2 regions of the Vibrio sp. AH4 genome follow, and region 2 is predicted to be linked to the other one. Evidence: predicted binding sites of a transcription regulator. Region 2 holds the regulator's gene; the other holds the start of a gene.
What was found. The regulator MetJ, encoded in region 2, represses methionine synthesis genes. The targets are predictions, from matches to a motif close to TTAGACNTNTANANGTCTAA.

Region 1 (7,484 bases), 680 kb from region 2:
GCTTAACCAGTTCCAAGCGCCAAGCGCGCGAGTGGTTGGAGAATGGTGCGATCCGTGTCAATGGTGAGCGAGTACAGCAAGAGGGCGTGTTATCAGGCTTTGCTCTGTTTGATCGCTACTACGTGTTGCAACGTGGTAAGAAGCAGTTTGCTTTGATCAAATTGGAAGGTTTGGCTGAGTAATTACAGCGATTACACTTGGCCAAGAAAAAGCAGTGGGGTTAGCCCCACTGACTTTCAAACCAACTTTCCAGAATGATCACCGCCGATTGGCAGTCCACATTGCCTTTGCTCAGTGCTTTGTAACCGCCCATGGCGAACAGTTCTGCGCGCGCTTCGGTGGTGGAAAGGCGCTCATCATGCAGTTCCACGGGCAAACCAAAACGGCCATGCAAACGCTGAGCGAACTTCTTCGCGCGTGGGGTGATGGTGTCCAGATCTTTGCCGTGCAGATCGGTAGGCAGGCCAACAATCAATAAATTGGGTTGCCACTCTTTGATCTGCTTTTCAATTTCATCCCAATTGGGGATGCCATCATTGGCTTTAAACGCTTTCAGCGGAGACGCCGTGCCCGTGATCTCTTGACCGATTGCACTGCCAATGCTTTTGGTGCCGTAATCAAAGGCCATAACGGTACGTGACATGCGATTTCTCTTTTAATAAAAAATGTTCAATAAAAAATGACAGTAAAAATGAGGCTGCGTGATCGCAGCCTTGGATATGGTTAGGCGTGTCCGGCCTCGCTGGAAAGCTGCGCAGGAGAGATGCCGAGTTTTTGAATAGCCTTTTGCCATTTCTCATGCACGGGCGTATTAAAAATCAGCTCAGGATCTGCTTCTATGGTTAGCCACGAGTTTTCGGTGAGTTCCACCTCTAACTGGCCAGCAGACCAACCAGAATAGCCAAGCGCGACAATGTAGCCTTCAGGTTCCGCCTCGGTACCGAGTACAGTGAGAATATCCTTCGAGGTTGTGACGGCGATGTCATCAGTCATGTTCATGCTCGATTCGTAGTGATCGCGCGGACGATGCAGAATAAACCCGCGATCTTCCGACACCGGCCCCCCATTGAACACTGGCTTTTTCAGACTCTCTTGGTGTGACTGTGGGTAAGCCGGCTCGATATCGACCTGCTTGAGCATGCCGCCGACCGTAATGTCGATCGGCGCATTGATCATTAAACCCATCGCGCCGTCTTGGTTGTGCTCGCAAATATAAATCACGCTGCGCTTGAAGTAAGGATCCTTCATGCTCGGCATGGCAACCAGAAAATGATTGGTAAGATTCATACTGTGTCCAACCTCTATGTCACTGCTATGGTTGCTCACATCGCCGTCGCTTTTAAGCGACGCTCAATGGCATCCATCAACTTGCCTGTGATTGAAATATCGTACGCAGCTTCAATCTCTCGAATGCAGGTTGGGCTGGTGACGTTAATTTCGGTCAGTTTATCGCCAATGACATCTAAGCCTACAAACAGCAGCCCTTTCTCTTTGAGAGTCGGTGCGACCGCTAGGGCAATTTTCTTATCGGTTTCACTCAGTGGGCGTGGCTCACCACGACCGCCGGCCGCCAAGTTACCGCGGGTTTCCCCTTTGGCTGGAATACGCGCCAAGCAGTAAGGCATAGGTTCACCATCGACCACCAAAATGCGTTTGTCGCCATTGCTGATATCTGGCACAAAGGTCTGCGCCATGCAGTAATTCTGTCCGTGATTGGTTAAGGTTTCGATGATCACTGAGAGGTTAGGATCGCCCTCTTTAACACGGAAAATCGAAGCGCCGCCCATACCGTCGAGGGGTTTTAGGATCACGTCCCCGTGCTGTTCACGGAAGGCTTTAATCTTCTCGGCTTTACGCGTCACCATGGTGATCGGCGTCAGCTCTGGGAACCAAGCGGTGAACAGTTTTTCATTACAATCGCGTAGGCTTTGTGGTTTGTTCACTACCAATACGCCTTCATCTTCCGCGCGCTCCAAAATGTAGGTTGCGTAGATGTATTCGGTGTCGAACGGCGGATCCTTACGCATTAAAATCGCATCCAATTCAGAAAGGGCGATGGTTTGCTCGGATTTGAATTGATACCAACCGTTTGGATCTTCTTTCAGCTCGACGACCTTGGTATCGGCCAGTGCCACACCTTGCTCTAAGTGTAGGTCATTCATTTCCATATAATGGATTTCATAACCGCGACGCTGCGCTTCAAGCATCATGGCAAAGCTGGAATCTTTTTTGATGTTAATGGAAGCGATGGGGTCCATCACAATACCGAGTTTAATCATGGTTTATCTCCATTTAGCCAAGATCGCCGAAACGAACTTGTAGTGCAGTTATCGCCGTGAGCGCCGCCGTTTCTGTGCGCAGTACGCGTGGGCCTAACAAGGTTTCTTCAAACTGGTAACGGCGAGTCATATCAATTTCTTCCGCTGACAAGCCGCCTTCAGGACCAATCAGCAAACGAACTTTGCTCACTGGGGTGGGTAAGGTGTTGACCGAGTATTTAGCGCGTGGGTGCAAATTGAGTTTCAGTGCCTCGGTTGGCTCTGCACACCAAGCTTCGAGATCCATAATTGGGCGGATTTCCGGCACGGTATTACGGCCACACTGTTCACAGGCACTGATCGCAATTTTCTGCCACTGCTGAATCTTCTTCTCGAAGCGTTTTTCATCCAGCTTCACGCCACAACGCTCAGAAAGCAGAGGGGTGATGGTAGTGACACCCAATTCCACCGATTTTTGGATGGTGAACTCCATCTTATCGCCGCGTGAAATCACCTGACCAAGATGCAGATCGAGGGGCGATTCAATACTGTTTTCCACGCGCTCAGTGATATTGACCAACACCTGTTTTTTGCCGACTTCACTGATCACGGCTGGAAATTCAGCCCCAAAGCCATCGAACAGCAGCACTTCTTGTCCAGCTTGCATACGCAATACGCGACCGATATGCCCAGCGGCATCTTCACTCAGGGCTACGGTGCCAAGCTGGTGGATCGGTTCTGGATGATAAATTCGTGGGATGCGCATGCGGATAATTCCTAATCATTAAAAGAGGTTACCGTCTTCCAACTTAAAGCGGCGACTTCAGCAGGAAGAGGGATATCTGGCCTCTAACATGGATGCAAGTGGGGCAAAATACAAGGGGGCAGGGTGAGATTCTACCAATCAGTTCGGGCATTGTTCACGCACAAAGCGGTTCGAGTTGCCTTGCACTTTTTCAATCCGTTGGTCACGCACACATTCCCATTCGCTGACCGGATACTGATTGTTCCATGCCTGCATTAATTGGTTTTGCGCTTTGGAAAGTCGCAAACCGTACTGCTCACTCATGTACAGATAAGTGCGCGCAATCGCCCCGCGCGCTCGTTCAGGAGGCATGGCTTTACGCTCTTTGAAGTTCACTTGCATTTCGCACTGGCCGTAGGTGACGCCATCGACACCATTCCACTGACTGAAACTGAAGTTGGAGCGATCGCCATTCACTTCGCCAATCGCCGGAGTGAGGTTGTGCAGATCCGCTTCCATCTGATTGAACTCAGGGCTAGTACGGGTGCAGTTTTTGCGGCCACCTTGTTGCCAGCATTGTAGCTGATGACCAAATTGCCAAGCTGGGACTACATGTTCCCATTCAATACGCGAAGCACGATTCTCATTTTTACGTACTTGATAGCCGCAACTCTCCAAATCCGGGATGCCTTTTTTGCCTTGCCAGCGAATGTCGCAGCCACAGTAAAAAGAGACCGGATGATCACGATAAATCTTCACCGCTTCATTTTTGGCATGACTAAAAGACATAGGGGCGGCAAAGGTGAGGAGAGGCAAGCTCGCCATAAAAGCGGTTATTAAACGGATAATCAGCATGATAGACGTAGATAAGTAGGTTTTTTATCAGTCTAACACTCATAAATTACATTTGTCGTTGATGCTTTTGTTAGTTTTTAGCGAGGGCAAGGCAATGCCTATAGAAGTGGCCTCAGCGAGTTTTCGGTTAGGCTTGGTAGATCAAGTTTTGTTGGCAGCTTTGGCAGCGATACGTGGCTTCACCGCGCAGCACTTTATTGTGGCGACGAATGGTGAGTGGATATTCGCGGCACGCACAGCGGTAATGGAAGGTTTTGCCCTGTACTGAAGCGACAGAAAACGTGTGAGTGGTTTTTGGCTCAAGATTAAAGACTTGGCTCATCACTTGTTGCCATTCGGCACCATGTGGACGTACTCGTCCATAAAGCTGATAAGTAATGAGATGCGCGATTTCGTGTGGGATCACTTGCTGCAGGAAGTCATCGATGTTTTCGGCAAACAGCACCGGATTAAGACGAATTTCCCACAGCTGTAAATAGGCTTTACCCGCGGCGCGCCCGCGTAAACGGTAGTTGAGCTTAGGTAGTTTAAAAGGGCGTTGCAAAGTCTCGCTGGCGGTGGCGATACACTGTTTGACTCTCTGCTCAGCTTGGCAGTGCAGATCAAAACGAACCATTACGAGTACTCACTTTTATTGCAACGTCATAAAAAAGGCCCTTTCATTAGAAAGAGCCTTGAACTGTATTGCAATCCTCGCCGTTTGTCAGCGATGACTTGAAATAATGCTTACTTTAGACCAGCGAAGTCACGCAGTAGCGCGGCTTTGTCTGTCGCTTCCCAAGGGAACTCTTCACGGCCGAAGTGACCGTAAGCTGCGGTTTTCTTGTAGATAGGTTGCAGCAGGTTCAGCATCTCTTGCAGACCGTATGGACGCAGGTCGAAGAACTGGCGAACGGCTTCAATGATGATCTCTTGCGACACTTTCTCAGTACCGAAAGTTTCCACCATGATAGACGTTGGATCAGCAACACCGATTGCGTAAGAGAGTTGGATTTCACAACGATCAGCCATACCAGCAGCAACGATGTTTTTCGCAACGTAACGCGCTGCGTAAGCCGCTGAACGGTCAACCTTGGATGGATCCTTACCAGAGAATGCACCGCCACCGTGACGCGCTGCGCCGCCGTAGGTATCAACGATGATCTTACGACCGGTCAGACCACAGTCACCCATTGGACCACCGATCACGAAACGGCCGGTTGGGTTGATGAAGTATTTGGTCTCTTTGCTCAACCATTCTGCTGGCAGAACTGGCTTGATGATCTCTTCCATCACCGCTTCACGCAGATCTGGCGTTGAAATAGAGTCACAGTGCTGAGTAGACAGAACCACGGCATCAATACCCACAATCTTGCCTTGGTCGTACTGGAAGGTCACCTGAGATTTTGCATCAGGACGCAACCATGGCAGCGTGCCGTTTTTACGAACTTCTGCTTGGCGTTGCATCAGACGATGTGCATAGGTGATCGGTGCTGGCATCAGCACTTCAGTTTCGTTGGTCGCATAACCAAACATGATGCCTTGGTCGCCTGCGCCTTGCTCTTTAGGATCGGCTTTATCAACACCTTGGTTGATGTCTGGCGATTGCTTACCGATGGTGTTCAGTACCGCACAAGAGTTGGCATCAAAGCCCATGTCTGAGTGCACGTAACCAATTTCACGAACGGTTTGACGAGTTAACTCTTCGATATCAACCCAAGCGGAAGTAGTGATTTCACCACCTACCATCACCATGCCAGTTTTTACGTAAGTTTCGCAAGCAACGCGAGCTTTAGGATCTTGCTCAAGAATCGCGTCCAACACTGCATCAGAGATCTGGTCTGCAATTTTATCTGGATGGCCTTCTGATACTGATTCTGAAGTAAACAGGTGCTTAATCGCCATGATAGCTCCAATATTTGTGGTTATTCGGTAACGGCATGAAGTGGCGCTACCGATCAATTTCGTACATTTTGTAGGCGTTTCTACATCTAGACGGCTATTCTAGTGTCGAGCGCTCAAATTACAAGCTCTTTTTCTGTTTAGCTCATAACCAAACGTTTGCTTAAAAAAGTCAGCTTTGCCACTACAAAGCGAGAATGTGCTAAAAAGTGTGACAAAATCGGAGCAAAGCACCAGTAAATCGTTTGCAGCAGCAGGGGGGCTTTGCGACAATAGCCGCCACTGATTTTCCGCATCTGTTCATTTCGCTTACTTCCCATTTAGGAGTCGACATGTCTTCTCGCAAACAACTTGCCAATGCTATCCGTGCCCTGAGCATGGACGGCGTTCAAAAAGCTAACTCTGGCCACCCGGGAGCCCCAATGGGCATGGCGGATATCGCCGAAGTGCTGTGGCGTTCACACTTAAACCACAACCCACAAAACCCAAACTGGGCTGACCGCGACCGTTTTGTGCTGTCTAACGGCCACGGCTCTATGCTGATTTACTCGCTGCTGCACCTGAGCGGCTATGAGCTGTCGATTGACGATTTGAAAAACTTCCGTCAACTGCACTCAAAAACACCGGGTCACCCAGAGTACGGTTATGCACCGGGCATCGAAACCACTACGGGCCCACTAGGCCAAGGCATCACCAATGCCGTAGGTATGGCGATTGCAGAAAAAGCACTGGCGGCGCAGTTCAACAAACCGGGTCACGACATCGTTGACCATTTCACTTATGTGTTTATGGGTGATGGCTGTTTGATGGAAGGTATTTCGCACGAAGCCTGTTCACTGGCGGGTACGCTGGGCCTTGGCAAACTGATTGCGTTCTGGGATGACAACGGTATTTCTATCGATGGTCACGTTGAAGGCTGGTTCTCAGACGACACGCCAAAACGTTTTGAAGCCTACGGCTGGCATGTCATCCCAGCGGTTGACGGTCACGATGCCGATGCCATTAACGCTGCGATTGAAGCGGCGAAAGCAGAAACCTCTCGCCCAACGCTGATTTGTACCAAAACCATCATCGGTTTCGGTTCACCAAACAAAGCGGGTTCACACGACTGTCACGGCGCGCCTCTGGGTAACGATGAAATCAAAGCTGCGCGTGAATTCTTGGGTTGGGAATACGCTCCGTTTGAAATCCCGGCTGACATCTACGCAGCGTGGGATGCAAAACAAGCAGGCGCAAGCAAAGAAGCCGCTTGGGATGAGAAATTCGCCGCTTACGCGAAAGCTTATCCAGCAGAAGCTGCTGAATACAAACGCCGCGTAGCGGGCGAGCTGCCAGCGAATTGGGAAGCCGCCACCAGCGAAATTATCGCCAATCTGCAAGCGAACCCTGCCAACATCGCATCGCGTAAAGCATCACAAAATGCGCTAGAAGCGTTCGGCAAACTGCTGCCAGAATTTATGGGCGGTTCTGCTGACCTAGCGCCTTCTAACCTCACCATGTGGTCTGGCTCTCAGTCACTGACGGCAGAAGACTTCTCAGGCAACTACATCCACTACGGTGTGCGTGAGTTTGGCATGACCGCCATCATCAACGGTATCGCGCTGCACGGCGGTTTTGTCCCTTACGGTGCGACCTTCCTGATGTTCATGGAATACGCGCGTAATGCGATGCGTATGGCGGCACTGATGAAAGTGCAAAACATCCAAGTGTACACGCACGACTCGATTGGTCTGGGTGAAGATGGT
Region 2 (7,484 bases):
CACTTCCGGTTGTGTGCCCGCTTCGGCACGTAAGAATGCACGCGCATCTTGCGCGACGGCCGGTAAATCTTGCTGATTCAGTAATGCGGCAAGTAAACGAGCCGACCATTGCTCGCCATGTCCTAAAACCCAAGCGTATTGTGCGTTACTAAGAGGAGCCGTGAGCTCGCCTAACACGCTGATCTCTTGTTGCAGTTGGCTAAGTAGTGGTTCAGCCGCTTCGTTGTTGAGTAGCTTAGTAATCAATTCAGACTGATATTGGCGCAGCGCATGTAAGGTTTCATGGGCAACGCGACCATCTTTACTGAGTGCTTCGACAAAACTGATCAAACGGTTCGTGGTTTTGCCAGCCGCAGAAACCACCACCAAATCATCACTCTTGGAATAACTTTTAAGAATTTTCGCGACACGCAGATAACACTCTGGATCGGCAAGGCTACTACCACCAAATTTGTGCAGTTGACGAGCGTGAGTCATTCACTGGCCTCCTTAATACGCGGCAAGAGTTTGTTGAAAGGCTTGGTCAAGGTCGGCAATGAGATCAGAGGCATCTTCAAGACCGACGGAAAGACGCAGCAACTGTTGTGATACCCCAGCTTCAGCGAGCGCTGCTTCACCCATTGCACGATGAGTCATGGAGGCGGGGTGACAGATCAGGCTTTCTACCCCACCGAGCGATTCGGCGAGTGAGAATAGCGCCAACTTGCCCACAAAGAATTTCAGCTGCTCAAAACTACCGGCAAACTCGAAACTGAGCATCGCGCCAAAGCCCGATTGCTGTTTTTTGGCAATCTCATGACCCGGATGGTCGGGCAGACTTGGATGGTAAATTTTGCCAACCAATGATTGAGTCTGCAGATAGGCCAACATCTGCTGTGCACTCTCTTCATGCACGCGCATCCGCGCGCCCAGCGTGCGAATGCCACGCAAGGTCATGTAGCTATCAAATGGAGTGCCGGTTGAACCTAAGCAGTTACCCCACCAAGCGAGTTCTTCGGCATGTTGCTTGTGTTTACAGATCAACACGCCGCCAATCACATCCGAGTGACCATTAATGTATTTGGTGGTGGAGTGCAGCACAAAATCTGCACCTAAGGTGAGCGGCTTTTGGAATACTGGTGTCAAAAAGGTGTTATCTACAGCCACCAAAGTACCTTGTGCTTTCGCTAACTGACAAAGATGAGCGATGTCCACCACACGCACTAAAGGGTTGGATGGGGTCTCAATCAGTAACAGCTTGGGTTTGCGGGCTAAAGCTTGGGTGAGAGCCTCTTCGTTGGATTGATCCACAAACTGTACGTTGAAGTCGCCTTTTTTAGCGCGCGTGTTGAGCAAGCGATAAGTGCCGCCGTAGCAGTCGTGTGGTGCCACAATCAGATCGTTAGGGCCTAACAGCGCGGTGACCCACAAATTGATGGCCGAAGTACCGCAGTTGGTCACCACCGCACCTTCACCACATTCAAGCTCATACAGGGTTTGCTCTAATAGACCACGGTTAGGGTTGCCTGAGCGGGTGTAATCGTATTTTGGCACTTCACCAAAGGCGGGAAAACCATAGTTGGTCGAAAGATAAATCGGTGGTACAACGGCATGGTATTGAGTGTCCGATTCAATCCCGGTACGAACCGCAATGGTGGCTGGCTTGCGTGTGGTCATGGAGTTTCCTTGCTGGCTATTCTGTCCTAGAGAGCATCATCATATACCTTTCCTGCTTTAAGCTGCAGTGTCGGTTGTCGCATCGCAACTTTCCCTAACTGGGGGATGAGGTTTATCCGTTGCCCATAAATTACTCGACACTTTACTGATGTTAAATAAAGACGTCAACACTTCTAGACGTCTATATGTCTTTGCTTATGGCAGTAAATCCCGCTAAAATTAGGGCCTTTGAAATTTCGATTCGAACCACAATAACGAAGGTGCGCAATGGCAGACTGGAATGGCGAATACATCAGCCCCTATGCAGAGCATGGGAAAAAGAGCGAGTTGGTAAAAAAAATCACGGTATCCATTCCGCTAAAAGTTCTCAAAGTGCTAACGGATGAGAGAACACGCCGTCAAGTCAATAACTTACGTCACGCAACCAACAGTGAATTGCTGTGTGAGGCCTTCTTGCATGCTTATACTGGCCAGCCGCTGCCGACGGACGAAGACCTGCGTAAAGATCGCCCTGATGATATTCCTGCCGAAGCCAAACGTTTGATGACCGAAATGGGGATTGAGTTCGAATCTTACGATGAGTAGCTAGCGACATTGGCTAAGTGAAAGATTAAGCTCATAAAAAAGCCCCTCGTGCGAGGGGCTTTTTGCTATCCATGCAAACAGATTACGCCTGCATATAGTTTTCTGGCATTGGAATACGAGCCACACCCGATTCCACCGCGGCTTCCGCCACCGCACGCGCTACACGTGGCAATAAGCGTGGGTCCATTGGTTTTGGAATGATGTACTCAATACCGAAACTGAGCTTATCCACTCCCGCTGCGGCCAAAACTTCTGCCGGTACGGGCTCTTTGGCTAATTGACGAATCGCTTCTACGGCGGCGAGTTTCATCTGATCGTTGATTTCACTGGCGCGAACATCCAGCGCACCGCGGAAAATAAATGGGAAGCAGAGAACGTTATTAACTTGGTTTGGATAGTCGCTGCGACCAGTACCCATGATCATGTCATTGCGGACTTGATGGGCAATTTCCGGTTTGATTTCTGGATCGGGGTTGGAACAGGCAAACACCACTGGTTTGTCGGCCATCAGTTTGAGTGCGTCGGCTGGCAGTAGGTTCGGGCCAGAAACGCCCAAGAACAGATCGGCACCGGCAATCACATCTTCCAGCGTGCGTTTGTCGGTGTTGTTGGCAAACAGCTGTTTGTATTCGTTCAGATCATCACGGCGAGTGTGGATCACGCCTTTGCGATCCAGCATGTAGATTTTCTCACGCATTGCACCGCATTTGATCAATAGTTCCATACACGCTACCGCAGCGGCACCCGCCCCAAGACAGACGATCATACAGTCTTTCAGTTGTTTACCTTGCAGCTCTAATGCGTTGAGCATACCCGCAGCGGTCACAATCGCGGTGCCGTGTTGGTCATCGTGGAACACAGGCACATCACAACGTTCAATCAGGCGGCGTTCAATTTCAAAGCAGTCTGGCGCTTTGATGTCTTCTAAGTTGATGCCACCGAAAGTATCCGCGATGTTCGCTACCGTATCGACAAATTCATCGATGGTGCGGTGTTTGACTTCAATATCAATCGAATCCAGTCCTGCAAAGCGTTTAAACAGCAGCGCTTTCCCTTCCATGACAGGCTTGGAGGCCATTGGTCCTAAATTGCCCAGCCCCAAAATAGCGGTACCGTTAGAAATGACTGCAACGGTGTTACCTTTCGCGGTGTACTTGTACACATTTTCCACGTTTTGTGCGATTTCACGAACCGGTTCTGCTACGCCTGGGCTGTAAGCCAGCGCAAGATCGGCGGCGGAGTCTGCAGGTTTGGTCAGTGCGATACCAATTTTTCCCGCGGTTGGGTAAGCATGGTAATCGAGAGCACGTTGGCGAAACTGTTCTTCCGGTGTTGGGGTGAGGTGATTGTCATCGGACATAGGGCTGTTCTCTTATAGTTATTTATGGGAAAGGTCACAAATTCTAATGTATGTCTTGCAAGCTGCCTAGGTTAGACACTGAGCAAAGGGTACAAAAAAAGCGAAGATCTTGCTGATAAGACCAGTGAAAATGTGAAATGCGGAGAAGAAATAGCCAGAATGTGCCGCTTAAAAGCGTTTTATATGCAGATAAGTGAGTGAAGAAATGGGTATTGATAACGACGATGAATCTTGTCACTCATTTCAGAATGCGACATATGAAAAAAGGACGCCGAAGCGTCCTTTTTCAAAATCTTGCGTAAAGCAGAAATTACTTCTTCGCAGACAGTGCGCCGAAACGCTTGTTGAAGCGCTCAACACGACCACCGGTGTCAACGATACGTTGCTTACCAGAGTAGAATGGGTGGCACTTGTCACATACGTCTAGGTGCATTGAATCTTTACCTAGAGTAGAGTTGAAAACGAAAGAGTTGCCGCAAGAACAAGTTGCGTTTACTGCTTTGTATTCTGGGTGGATACCAGCTTTCATGGGATAACCTCAATTTAGGCCGTGTCGCCATCCGAATCGATTGTCGTCGGACACCACACGTAGTGTTAAAAATAACGATTTTGCATATCCAGAGAGGTCAACCCTCTAGGATGCCGTAAGGCGCGATATATTAATGAATCTCGGGGTTCGGATCAACCGATCTCGCTGATTATTTCACCAAAAGCGCAGGTCGAATTTCTGCTACGCTTCCAGTAGACTGTGATCCGTTTGATTTTTCGCTGTTTTGGACCCTGATGCGCCCCACCATTGCCCGAGTTTGCCTGCCTGTACCTCTGGATAAGTCCTTTGACTATCTGATCCCTGCTCATCTATTTCCTGTGCTGGGTGGACGTGTACAAGTGCCGTTTGGGCGGCAAACCTTGGTGGGTATCGTCCAGTCGCTCACGCATCAATCTGATTTTCCTATCGAACAGCTTAAATCACTGCAAGCGGTATTGGATGAAGTACCAGTGTGGCCAGATAAACTTCAGTCTCTGCTGCACTGGTGTAGTCAGTTTTATCATTATCCGCTCGGTGAGACTTATGCGAATGCGTTGCCCGGCGCTCTGCGCAAAGGCAAAGCCGCTGAACTGACTAGCCATAAAGAGTGGCGTTTGACCGCGCTTGGTCAAGATCAGCTCATGCTTGGTGTGAAGCGTGGTGCGGTAAAACAAGCCCAAGTTCTTCATTTGCTGCAACAGGGTGCCTTATCTCACCAAGCCTTACTTGATGAAGAGGTGAGTAGTGCAACACTCAAAGCCCTCGTGGAGAAAGGCTGGATTGAGTGTGAAGAGCGTAAGCCGATTGCACGACCTTGGCCGCAAGAGCTCGAAGCCAAAGTGGATAAACCTAAGCTCAATCAAGAACAGGCAATTGCGATCGCCGCCGTCAATAGCCACCAAGGGTTCGGCTGCTTTCTGTTGGATGGTGTGACGGGCTCTGGAAAAACCGAGGTATACCTCAACCTTATTACGCCTGTGCTAGCACGCGGCGAGCAAGCCTTGGTGTTGGTGCCTGAAATTGGTTTGACACCACAAACCATCAACCGTTTCCGTCAGCGTTTTAATGTATCAGTGGAAGTGATGCATTCGGCGCTTAATGATACCGAACGGCTCAATGCTTGGTTGGCGGCACGCGATAAAGTGGCGGGCATCGTGATTGGTACCCGCTCAGCGCTGCTCACGCCCTTTGCCAAGCTCGGCATCATTATTGTTGATGAAGAGCATGATGGCTCTTACAAACAGCAAGATAGCCTGCGTTATCACGCGCGCGATGTCGCGGTGATGCGCGCGCATTTGGAGAACATTCCGATCGTGCTTGGCTCGGCAACGCCAGCCTTAGAGACTTTGCATAATGCACTCAGCGGTAAATACCATCACTTGCAACTGACGCAGCGCGCCGGTAATGCGCTACCCACGCGTAACCACGCTCTGGATGTGAAAGGGCTGTATCTGGAAAGTGGCCTGTCTGCCCCTTTGATTGCAGAAATGCGCCGCCATTTATCGGCGGGCAATCAGGTGATGCTGTTTTTAAACCGCCGCGGTTTTTCTCCGGCGTTGATGTGTCATGAGTGTGGCTGGATTGCGGAATGCCAGCGCTGTGATGCCTATTACACCTACCATCAACATAGCAATGAAATGCGCTGCCACCATTGTGGTTCACAGCGTCCTGTTCTCCATCAATGTAAAGGGTGTGGCTCAACCCAGTTGGTAACGGTTGGCGTGGGGACTGAGCAGCTTGAAGCGCAATTGCAAAGTTTATTCCCCGAGTATCGATCGGTACGGATTGATCGTGACAGCACACGGCGTAAGGGCAGTTTGGAATCCGCATTAACTGCGATTCGCAAAGGCGAATATCAGATTCTGATTGGTACGCAAATGCTCGCGAAAGGGCATCACTTCCCCGATGTCACCTTAGTCGCGTTGTTGGATGTCGATGGTTCACTGTACAGCAGTGATTTTCGCGCTGCTGAACGTTTAGCTCAGCTGTTTATTCAAGTGGCAGGGCGGGCAGGACGAGCCAGTAAACCGGGCGAAGTGGTGTTACAAACGCATCATCCGGAGCACAGCTTGCTACAAGCCTTGCTGCACAAAGACTACCACCACTTTGCCTTAACCGCGCTAGAAGAGCGTAAACTGGCTCAACTGCCGCCTTATTCCTTCCTGAGTTTATTTCGGGCGGAAGCCAATCACAGCGGGCAAGTGGAAGACTTTCTGCGCCAAGTGCGCGAAACATTGCGCTGCAATCCTTGGTTTGACAGTGAATGTATGGTGCTAGGCCCAACGCCAGCGCCACTCGCGAAAAGAGCGGGAAAATTCCGTTGGCAACTCTTGTTGCAAACGCCTAACCGCACCTTGATGCAGAAAATTTTGCAAAGTGCGCGTCCGGCGCTGCAACAACTGCCATTAGCCAATAAAGTGCGCTGGTCGATCGATATCGATCCGCAAGATCTGAGTTAACCTATCGGCCATCAACGAAAGTCAATGTGTGTTAATTTTGTCAGCAAATTAATGCTTATTATCGTGATGGATGTCACGGTGACTATGCAAAATTTGTTAATCTCGCCGTAACTTTCTGTTCTGAATCCCTTAGACTATCGGTAAAATCTGCTCAGTGAATCGTTTTCGCTAAGCCAAACGTGATCGATCTCAGTGCTATCGACAGCATGGAAGCCTGCATTGAGAAAGGTTTAGAGCAAAACAGCATAGTCATCATAAGGGTGTGATGGGATCCCATCACCGAATCAAGACAAGAGGGTTAAAAGAAATGGCGACAATGAAGGATGTTGCCCAGCTTGCAGGTGTTTCAACCGCGACGGTGTCGCGTGCGTTGATGAATCCTGAGAAAGTTTCTTCATCGACGCGTAAGCGTGTTGAAGAGGCGGTGCTGGAAGCGGGTTACTCACCGAATTCTTTAGCGCGCAATTTGCGTCGTAATGAGTCAAAAACCATCGTTGCTATCGTGCCGGATATCTGTGATCCCTACTTTTCTGAGATCATTCGTGGGATTGAAGATGCGGCAATGGAGCACGGTTATCTGGTGTTATTGGGTGATAGTGGCCAGCAAAAGCGTCGGGAAAACTCCTTCGTTAATCTGGTGTTTACCAAACAAGCTGACGGGATGCTGCTACTTGGCACGGATTTGCCATTTGATGTGAGTAAACCTGAGCAGAAAAACCTGCCGCCAATGGTGATGGCGTGTGAATTCGCCCCCGAACTTGAGCTGCCTACCGTTCACATTGATAACCTGACTTCAGCGTTTGAAGCAGTGAACTACTTGACCCAACTGGGGCATAAGCGTGTGGCGCAGATTTCTGGCCCTCAAAATGCTGCATTGTGTCAATTCCGTCATCAA

Region 1: a site for MetJ is predicted at 5,821-5,840, ahead of metK (methionine adenosyltransferase). Genes of this name have one in related genera too.

What each region holds. Positions count from the first base shown of each region.
Region 1 is NZ_JALAIV010000001.1:1,376,902-1,384,385, forward strand. It holds gene tyrS (tyrosine--tRNA ligase) at 1-182, shown strand, start outside; gene ruvX (Holliday junction resolvase RuvX) at 221-643, opposite strand; gene MKA69_RS06570 (YqgE/AlgH family protein) at 724-1,287, opposite strand; gene gshB (glutathione synthase) at 1,323-2,279, opposite strand; gene rsmE (16S rRNA (uracil(1498)-N(3))-methyltransferase) at 2,293-3,024, opposite strand; gene xds (extracellular deoxyribonuclease Dns) at 3,163-3,858, opposite strand; gene MKA69_RS06590 (SprT family zinc-dependent metalloprotease) at 3,986-4,474, opposite strand; gene metK (methionine adenosyltransferase) at 4,585-5,742, opposite strand; gene tkt (transketolase) at 6,072-7,484, shown strand, end outside.
Region 2 is NZ_JALAIV010000001.1:701,806-709,289, reverse strand. It holds gene MKA69_RS03425 (bifunctional aspartate kinase/homoserine dehydrogenase II) at 1-477, opposite strand, end outside; gene MKA69_RS03420 (O-succinylhomoserine (thiol)-lyase) at 490-1,656, opposite strand; gene metJ (met regulon transcriptional regulator MetJ) at 1,924-2,241, shown strand; gene MKA69_RS03410 (malic enzyme-like NAD(P)-binding protein) at 2,324-3,601, opposite strand; gene rpmE (50S ribosomal protein L31) at 3,912-4,130, opposite strand; gene priA (primosomal protein N') at 4,385-6,589, shown strand; gene cytR (DNA-binding transcriptional regulator CytR) at 6,897-7,484, shown strand, end outside.